3 regions of the Pantoea sp. X-Soil-OKNW-713 genome follow, and region 3 is predicted to be linked to each of the others. Evidence: predicted binding sites of a transcription regulator. Region 3 holds the regulator's gene; each other region holds the start of a gene.
The links. Region 3 encodes PurR, which represses purine synthesis genes. Its sites were predicted from a motif close to CANGCAAACGTTTGCNTG; they were not measured.

Region 1 (3,267 bases), 1.8 Mb from region 3:
GGTGGCACAGGGATATTGGGATCTGCTGGCGTATCGTACCTTTGCCGGAATGGGGCTGGGGGGAGAATTCGGTATCGGCATGGCGCTGATTGCCGAAGCCTGGCCGCAGGAGAAGCGTAACCGTGCTTCAGCGTGGGTCGGTATCGGCTGGCAACTGGGGGTGTTGCTGGCGGCTTTTATCACGCCGCCACTGCTGAGCGTGATTGGCTGGCGTGGAATGTTCCTGGTGGGCCTGCTGCCTGCGTTGGTTTCGTTTGTGATTCGGCGCAGCATGGGCGAGCCGGAAGGCTTTACCCGATATGTGACCAAAACGCCGCAATTGTCGTTTGCAGCGCGTATGCGATTGTTGTTTAGCGATCGCGCCACCAGCAAAGCCAGTCTGGGGATTTTCATTCTTTGCTCAGTGCAGAACTTTGGTTACTACGGCCTGATGATCTGGATGCCGAGTTATCTCTCCTCCAGCTTTGGTTTCAGCCTGACCAAATCCGGCCTGTGGACCGCCGTCACCGTCGTGGGCATGACTTTTGGCATCTGGCTGTTCGGTGTACTGGCGGATCGCTTCGCGCGTTGGAAAATTTTTCTGCTATATCAATTCGGTGCGGTCGTGATGGTGGTCATTTACGCTCAGCTACGTGATCCCACCGTGATGCTGTTTACCGGGGCGCTGATGGGGATGTTTGTGAATGGCATGATTGGCGGTTATGGCGCGCTGATTTCCGACACCTTTCCAACCCAGGCGCGTGCCACGGCGCAGAACGTTTTGTTTAACCTCGGACGTGGTGTAGGGGGTTTTGGCCCGCTGGTTATTGGCTTACTGGCAACGAAAATTTCCTTCGCGGCAGCGATTACCCTGCTGGCGCTGATTTATCTGCTGGATATCGTCGCGACGCTGTTTTTATTGCCGAAGAAGCAGGGCAATGAGGATTCACTCGGCGCGATAGGTTGAACGTAGCGGCGCGATTTATCGCGCAAGATCTTGCGTGCTGCGGGAAAACCCCGCGCGATGAATCGCACCGCTACGGGACCCTGTGGGCAGTTACACCAACGCCCAACCGCGCGCGCGCCATAAATCCGGGAGCTGCGCCATATCATCAAATCGGGTCACCAGCGGGTGATCCAGTTCCGGGTTATGCGCATCGGCGCAGTAATAAAACACCGGAATGCCCGCGGCGATCCCTGCGCGGGCACCGGCCTCTGAATCATCCACCAGAATGCACTTCTCAATCGGTACCTGCATTTGTTCTGCGGCGTGATACATCAGCTCCGGGTCTGGCTTCCAGTGGTTGATGTCATAACCGCTGTAAAGATGTGCCGCAAAGTACGGCAACATGCCGGTCAGCCCCAATGAATGTTGCATCTTTTTCACCGTACCATTTGAGACGACGCACATCGGGACTTTGACTTGTTCCACCAGCGCTTTCGCTCCGGCGATGGGCTTCAGTTCCAAATCGAATAAGCGTGCTACCTCGGCGCGGTACGCCGTTTCCACCTCATCCATTGGCAATTCAGTCTGATGTTCCGCAGAAACATCACGGATGATGTCGTAGAGTTTTACCCCTTTGTATTTTTCAAACATCTCCTGTAGTGAGAGTTCAATACCGTAGCGGGCAAAGGTGTTGACGTAGGATTGTGTACAGATCACCTCACTGTCGACCAGCGTGCCATCACAATCAAAAAAAACACATTCAACTGACATCAGACATCATCCTTTTGCTAAACAAGAAGCTGTCACTCTAACGCACTGCGCGCACCGAGCAAACGCTTGCGAAAAATCAGTGTGCTGGTCAGTCAAAATCTATAGGATACGCGCGTTAAATTTTTCAGCGGAATAAGCTATGAACAAGCAGGGTCTGTTGCAACGCGTCTTTAAGTTGCAGGAACACGGCACCACCGTGCGTACAGAAGTGATCGCCGGTTTCACCACCTTTCTGACGATGGTTTACATCGTTTTCGTCAACCCGCAGATTCTGGGTGCCGCTGGCATGGACACCCAGGCGGTGTTTGTCACCACCTGCCTGATCGCGGCATTCGGCAGCATCCTGATGGGGCTGGTGGCGAATCTGCCGGTGGCGCTGGCACCCGCAATGGGACTGAATGCCTTCTTTGCTTTTGTGGTCGTCGGTGCAATGGGGTATTCGTGGCAGATCGGGATGGGCGCGATCTTCTGGGGGGCGCTGGGATTGTTGATCCTCACGCTGCTGCGCGTGCGTTACTGGATGATCGCCAATATCCCGCTGAGTCTGCGTGTTGGCATCACCGCGGGCATCGGGCTTTTTATCGCCATGATGGGACTGAAAAATGCCGGCATTATCGTGTCAAATGCCGACACCCTGGTGACGGTGGGCAACCTGACCTCACATAGCGTACTTCTGGGGGCACTTGGCTTCTTTATTATCGCTATTCTCGCCTCTCGCAACATTCATGCGGCGGTACTGGTATCGATTGTGGTGACCACGGCGATTGGCTTGCTGCTTGGCGATGTGAAGTTCACCGGTATTTTCGCGACACCACCATCCGTGGGCGCTGTCGTTGGGCAAGTTGATCTCAAAGGTGCGCTTAATATCGGTATGGCCGGGGTGATTTTCTCCTTTATGCTGGTCAACCTGTTCGATTCCTCCGGCACGCTGATCGGTGTGACCGACAAAGCGGGACTGACCAATGAAAAAGGCACCTTCCCGCGTATGCAGCAGGCGCTGTTTGTCGATAGCGTCAGCTCGGTGGCGGGTTCGCTGATCGGCACCTCTTCCGTCACTGCTTATATCGAAAGTTCTTCTGGCGTAGCGATTGGCGGGCGCACCGGGTTGATGGCGGTGATCACCGGCATTCTGTTCCTGCTGGTGATGTTCCTGTCGCCGCTGGCGGCGATGGTGCCGTCCTACGCGGCAGCGGGGGCGTTAATCTACGTCGGTGTATTGATGACGGCATCGCTGTCACGGGTGCGTTGGGATGATCTCACTGAAGCGGTTCCGGCGTTTGTCACTGCGGTAATGATGCCGTTCAGTTTCTCCATCACGGAAGGAATTGCGCTGGGCTTTATTGCTTATTGCGTGATGAAACTGGGGACTGGGCGTTGGCGGGAAATCAGTCCGTGCGTAGTGGTGGTCGCGCTGCTGTTTGTGCTGAAAATCGCCTTTATTGATGCCCACTAACAGGTTACAGGCCGCATAAGCGGCCTGTTTTGTTACAGATGCCCCATTTCCTGTGGTGTGGTGCGTTCACTTGGCAGGCTGGTCAGGCGCAGCGTGCGTGGTCCGATATTCGGTTTAC
Region 2 (3,267 bases), 1.6 Mb from region 3:
GCTTGTGCGGGCCCCCGTCAATTCATTTGAGTTTTAACCTTGCGGCCGTACTCCCCAGGCGGTCGACTTAACGCGTTAGCTCCGGAAGCCACGCCTCAAGGGCACAACCTCCAAGTCGACATCGTTTACAGCGTGGACTACCAGGGTATCTAATCCTGTTTGCTCCCCACGCTTTCGCACCTGAGCGTCAGTCTTTGTCCAGGGGGCCGCCTTCGCCACCGGTATTCCTCCAGATCTCTACGCATTTCACCGCTACACCTGGAATTCTACCCCCCTCTACAAGACTCTAGCCTGCCAGTTTCGAATGCAGTTCCCAGGTTAAGCCCGGGGATTTCACATCCGACTTGACAGACCGCCTGCGTGCGCTTTACGCCCAGTAATTCCGATTAACGCTTGCACCCTCCGTATTACCGCGGCTGCTGGCACGGAGTTAGCCGGTGCTTCTTCTGCGGGTAACGTCAATGACGATGCGTATTAAACATCATCCCTTCCTCCCCGCTGAAAGTACTTTACAACCCGAAGGCCTTCTTCATACACGCGGCATGGCTGCATCAGGCTTGCGCCCATTGTGCAATATTCCCCACTGCTGCCTCCCGTAGGAGTCTGGACCGTGTCTCAGTTCCAGTGTGGCTGGTCATCCTCTCAGACCAGCTAGGGATCGTCGCCTAGGTGAGCCATTACCCCACCTACTAGCTAATCCCATCTGGGTTCATCCGATGGTGTGAGGCCCGAAGGTCCCCCACTTTGGTCTTGCGACGTTATGCGGTATTAGCTACCGTTTCCAGTAGTTATCCCCCTCCATCGGGCAGATCCCCAGACATTACTCACCCGTCCGCCACTCGTCACCCAAGGAGCAAGCTCCTCTGTGCTACCGTTCGACTTGCATGTGTTAGGCCTGCCGCCAGCGTTCAATCTGAGCCATGATCAAACTCTTCAATTTAAGTTTGATGCTCAAAGAATTAAACTTCGTAATGAATTACGTGTTCACTCTTGAGACTTGATATTTTTTAAGTCCGTAGACTTTTGATATCAATCCTGCGAGTGCCCACACAGATTGTCTGATAAATTGTTAAAGAGCAGTGCGAGCAGCGGGTTAACCGTCTGTCGCGAGGTGGCGTATATTACGCTTTCCTCTTTCAGAGTCAATCACTTTTTTCAGCGATTTTCTCTGGCGAGAGCTCCTTCAGAACTTCTCTCTCAACACCGCATTTCGTAAACCGTTGTGCCGTGTCGATGGAGGCGCATTATAGGGAGTTGTTCGGCGCGCGCAACCGCTAATTTCAATAAAAACAACCGTTCGCTGCATTCCACAGCAAAACCCCGCCTTATACCCACTTACACACAAAGTTATCCACACCTCACGACAGAAATGAATTTAGGCGAGCATCGCGCAAACGTTTTCGCTACAATGCCCCGCGACGTGAAGGATGCCCCTTTTGGGGCGTTACCTGAGGCCAACGTTTCTTCTATATAGAAGAAAAACGCTAAGCTTGATGTAACGCTCTTATTTACGCGAAACAAAGCCAAGGGATAAAACCACCATGCAACAACGTCGTCCAGTACGCCGCGCTCTGCTGAGTGTCTCAGACAAAGCCGGTATCCTCGAATTTGCTCAGGCACTCTCCAGCCGTGGTGTTGAGCTGCTCTCCACAGGTGGCACTGCACGCCTGCTGGCAGATGCGGGCCTGCCGGTCACTGAAGTGTCTGACTACACCGGTTTTCCGGAAATGATGGATGGACGTGTCAAAACGCTGCACCCGAAAGTGCATGGCGGCATTCTTGGTCGTCGCGGCCAGGATGATGCCATCATGGCGCAGCACGCTATCAATCCTATCGACATGGTGGTCGTTAACCTTTATCCCTTCGCCCAAACCGTGGCGAAGCCGGGCTGTACGCTGGAAGATGCGGTTGAAAACATCGATATCGGCGGCCCGACCATGGTGCGCTCCGCCGCGAAGAACCATAAAGACGTGGCAATTGTCGTTAAGAGCAGCGATTACCACGCCATCATTGCCGAGCTGGACGCCAACGAAAACTCTCTGACGCTGGAAACCCGTTTCGACCTGGCGATTAAAGCCTTCGAACACACTGCCGCCTACGACAGCATGATTGCTAACTACTTTGGTAGCCTGGTACCGGCCTATCACGGCGAGAGCAAAGAACCTGCTGGTCGTTTCCCGCGTACCCTGAACCTGAACTTCATTAAGAAGCAGGATATGCGTTACGGCGAGAACAGCCATCAGGATGCCGCTTTCTATATAGAAGAGAACGTGGCGGAAGCCTCGGTTGCCACTGCCCAGCAGGTGCAGGGTAAAGCGCTGTCCTACAACAATATCGCTGATACTGATGCTGCTCTGGAATGTGTCAAAGAGTTCAGCGAAGCCGCCTGCGTGATTGTGAAGCACGCCAACCCGTGCGGTGTGGCAGTGGGCAGTTCGATTCTGGACGCCTATGAGCGCGCATACAAAACCGATCCTACCTCTGCATTTGGCGGCATCATCGCTTTCAACCGTGAGCTGGACGAAGCCACCGCACAAGCCATCATCAGCCGTCAGTTCGTGGAAGTGATTATTGCCCCTTCCGCCTCTGAGGCCGCGCTGAAAGTCACCGCCAGCAAACAGAACGTCCGCGTTCTGGTGTGTGGTCAGTGGCAGGATCGCGTTGCCGGTCTGGATTTCAAACGTGTAAACGGTGGTTTGCTGGTACAGGACCGCGATCTGGGTATGGTCGATGCCAGCCAGCTGCGCGTAGTAAGCAAACGCCAGCCAACTGAACAGGAACTGCGTGATGCGCTGTTCTGCTGGAAAGTGGCGAAATTCGTTAAATCCAACGCCATTGTCTATGCGCGTGACAACATGACCATCGGTATTGGCGCAGGCCAGATGAGCCGCGTCTATTCCGCGAAAATCGCCGGTATTAAAGCAGGTGATGAAGGTCTGGAAGTAAAAGGTTCTGCGATGGCCTCTGACGCCTTCTTCCCGTTCCGCGATGGTATTGATGCTGCGGCTGCCGTCGGTGTCACCTGTGTGATTCAGCCAGGTGGTTCGATTCGCGATGATGAAGTGATTGCCGCCGCCGATGAGCACGGCATCGCGATGATCTTTACCGACATGCGTCATTTCCGCCATTAATCGTTGGGAGCGTAACAGATGAAAATTTTAGTCATTGGCAATGGTGGACGTGAGCACGCTCTGGCGTGGAAAGCTGCGCAGTCACCGCTGGCAGAAACCGTGTTTGTCGCACCTGGTAACGCAGGCACCGCACTGG
Region 3 (3,267 bases):
AAAAGTGCGCGCGAAGATGAGCGTCGCAAGCGACGTCCGGTAAAAACCAGCACCAAAAAATCCCGTCTTGCTACCAGTGTTCAGAAGCTAAAGCTGAAAAAACAGCCGAAAATGGAAACGGCGCTGCATAAAACCCGCAGCAAGAAAGCCCTGCTGAAATCACCGTCAAAAAAATATGGTCACCAACGTCTGGCGAAGAGAAGCGCGAAGCAGGACGATGACCGCGATTTGACCACCATCAAGATGAGCAATTCTCACCGTCAGCGCTATCAGAAAGCACGCGAAACCGCGATGAACAAGCTGATGGGGCAGATTGGTAAACCATACCAATGGGGTGGCACTTCACCGCATACCGGTTTCGATTGCAGCGGTCTGGTGTGGTACGCCTATAAAGACCTGGTTAAATATAAATTCCCGCGCACCGCCAACGAAATGTATCACCTGCGGGATGCGGCACCGATTAAGCGCGATATGCTGGAGAAAGGGGATTTGGTGTTCTTCCGCATCAATAATCGCGGCACTGCCGATCATGTGGGTGTTTATCTTGGCAATGGCAAATTTATCCAGTCGCCTCGTACCGGTAAAGATATTCAAATCAGTGCATTGGGTGAGGATTACTGGCTGAAACACTACGTCGGGGCACGCCGTATGATGACCCCCAAAACCATCCGCTAAAAAAACGCCCGATACCCGATAAAACAACAAGCCGGACCCTGATTTTCAGGTCCGGCTTTTTTATTAATGAAGGATCGCGGTGAAGCTGAACACGATAATCATTAGTAGCGCGCCCACAGTGGTAAACAGCGCCAGTTTCAGGTCTGTACTCATCACAACTCCTTAGTCACAATAAATGAAGGGTTATCGTAATTTTCTCACAGCCTCCGGCAAAAATCTCGTCTTATCCGCGCCAGCTTGCTAGAATCGCCGCCTTTCGTTGCGCAACAGATTTTGCGCACGCTGTGTTTGCGGCAAGTTAAAGTGTTATTGACCAGGTGTTAATGTCTTTTTCTTCGCCATTCGCCCCGAAAATCGGGGCGCAAAACCATTAGCAGACGCAAACGTTTAACAATATACTTATCAGTTAGTTGCGATAAGCCCGGGAGTACCATTTTCATGGCAACAATTAAAGATGTGGCGAAACGCGCCGGTGTCTCCACCACCACGGTTTCGCATGTCATCAACAAGACGCGTTTTGTCGCGGAAGAGACGCGTAACGCCGTATGGGAAGCGATCAAAGAGCTGCATTACTCGCCCAGCGCCGTGGCGCGCAGCCTGAAAGTCAACCACACCAAAACGCTGGGGTTGCTGGCCACCTCCAGTGAAGCCCCCTATTTCGCCGAGATTATCGAGGCGGTGGAAAACCACTGTTTCGATCGCGGCTACACGCTGATCCTGGGCAATGCGCATAACGACCTGCAAAAACAGCGCGCATATCTGTCGATGATGGCGCAGAAGCGTGTCGATGGCCTGTTGGTGATGTGTTCTGAATACCCCGACGACCTGCTGACCATGCTGGAAGAGAACCGTAATATCCCGATGGTGGTGATGGACTGGGGCGCATCGCGTGGCGATTTTACCGATACGGTGCAGGACAATGCGTTTCAGGGCGGCTATCTCGCCGGGCGTTACCTGATTGAACGCGGTCATCGCGACATTGGTGCCATCCCCGGACAAATGGAGCGCAACACCGGCGGTGGCCGCCATGCCGGTTTCATGCAGGCGCTGAATGAGGCAGGCATCACCGTGCGGCCCGAGTGGATTGTGCAGGGCGATTTTGAACCGGAATCCGGTTATCAGGCGATGCAGCAGATCCTCAATCAGAAGCAACGCCCGACTGCCGTGTTCTGCGGTGGCGATATCATGGCGATGGGCGCGATCTGTGCTGCGGATGAAATGGGCCTGCGGGTCCCGCAGGATATCTCCGTGATCGGCTATGACAACGTGCGCAACGCGCGTTATTTCACGCCGGCGCTGACCACTGTTCATCAACCTAAAGCTCAGTTAGGCGAAAAAGCGTTGGAAATGCTGCTGGATCGTATCACCAGCAAACGTGAAGAACCGCAAACCATTGAAGTTCAACCAACGCTGATTGAACGCCGTTCAGTCGCTGACGGCCCGTTCCGCGACTACCGCCGCTAAGTTTCCGTTTCGCTCAACCATTCATGGTTGAGCGTTTCGGCATCGCCGAGATAACTCAGCAACCAACCCAGAGCCGGCGAATTACGTTGTTCCGACCAACTGACACAGCATGGGCTATCCGGGAACGGCGTGGGTAACGGTAACTCGGTTAATGCTCCGCTATCCAGCAATGGCCGGGCTAAATGGCCCGGCACCATCCCTACGCAGAGTCCCGCCAGCAGGCAGTCGACGCCGGTTTCCCATTCCGGCACCACCAGACGGCGTTGATTATCCAACGTCCAGGTCATGCGCCGCGGCAACGCCCGCGAAGTGTCTTCCAGCACCAGAGAAGGCCAGGCCCGCAACGTCTCGTCATCCAACAAGGTACTTTTTGCCAACGGATGATCGGGGCTGACTACACAGCGCCAGTTTAACGCGCCCATATCCTGAAAGGCGAAACGCCCACCGACCGGAATCGCCTGAGTGGCCCCAATCGCTACGTCGACCCGCCCATCGGCCAGTGCATCCCAGACACCATTAAACACTTCATAACTGATAATCAACTCCATGTCGGGAAAGTGGCGGTAGAAATCCTTCACCAGTTGTCGGGTGCGATGAGGTTTAACGATGCAATCCACCGCGATACTCAGCTGACCACGCCAGCCATTTGCCAACTGCTGGCACTGCCGCCGCGTCGCCAGCATTTTTTTGATAACACTTCGCCCTTCCCGGACAAAATGCTCCCCGGCCGCCGTCAGCACCACTTCCCGATGCTGACGTTCGAACAACGGCACCGCCAACCAGGTTTCGAGCTGCCGTACCGTGTAGCTGATGGCAGAAGGCACCCGATGTAACTCTTGTGCTGCCGCACTAAAACTACCGCTGCGGGCCACCGCATCTACCACTTCAAGCGCATATTCAGACCACATATTTTTGCCTGCAAATTTTTTGATAGCACCGCGCAAATATTAGCGTTTCACAAAACCTGGCGCACGCTTTTACACTCCTCCGCGTTTACCTGTCTAAAGAGAATTACCATGTTGTCATCAAAAGGATTTCTGCCTTATCTTGCTTTACTCAGCATGCTGGGCTTTCTTGCTACGGATATGTACCTGCCGGCATTCGGTGCCATGCAGCAGGATTTTGCTA

Region 1: a site for PurR is predicted at 1,752-1,769, ahead of AC6I8R_RS00115 (NCS2 family permease). Genes of this name have one in related genera too.
Region 2: a site for PurR is predicted at 1,388-1,405, ahead of purH (bifunctional phosphoribosylaminoimidazolecarboxamide formyltransferase/IMP cyclohydrolase). Genes of this name have one in related genera too.

Annotation. Positions count from the first base shown of each region.
Region 1 is NZ_AP035995.1:20,847-24,113, forward strand. Features, by position in the region: gene AC6I8R_RS00105 (MFS transporter) at 1-946, shown strand, start outside; gene yieH (6-phosphogluconate phosphatase) at 1,037-1,696, opposite strand; gene AC6I8R_RS00115 (NCS2 family permease) at 1,836-3,149, shown strand; gene AC6I8R_RS00120 (4'-phosphopantetheinyl transferase family protein) at 3,182-3,267, opposite strand, start outside.
Region 2 is NZ_AP035995.1:288,470-291,736, reverse strand. Features, by position in the region: rRNA gene AC6I8R_RS01320 (16S ribosomal RNA) at 1-940, opposite strand, end outside; gene purH (bifunctional phosphoribosylaminoimidazolecarboxamide formyltransferase/IMP cyclohydrolase) at 1,542-3,131, shown strand; gene purD (phosphoribosylamine--glycine ligase) at 3,150-3,267, shown strand, end outside.
Region 3 is NZ_AP035995.1:1,868,806-1,872,072, reverse strand. Features, by position in the region: gene AC6I8R_RS08665 (C40 family peptidase) at 1-675, shown strand, start outside; gene cydH (cytochrome bd-I oxidase subunit CydH) at 739-828, opposite strand; gene purR (HTH-type transcriptional repressor PurR) at 1,114-2,139, shown strand; gene punR (DNA-binding transcriptional activator PunR) at 2,136-3,047, opposite strand; gene punC (purine nucleoside transporter PunC) at 3,156-3,267, shown strand, end outside.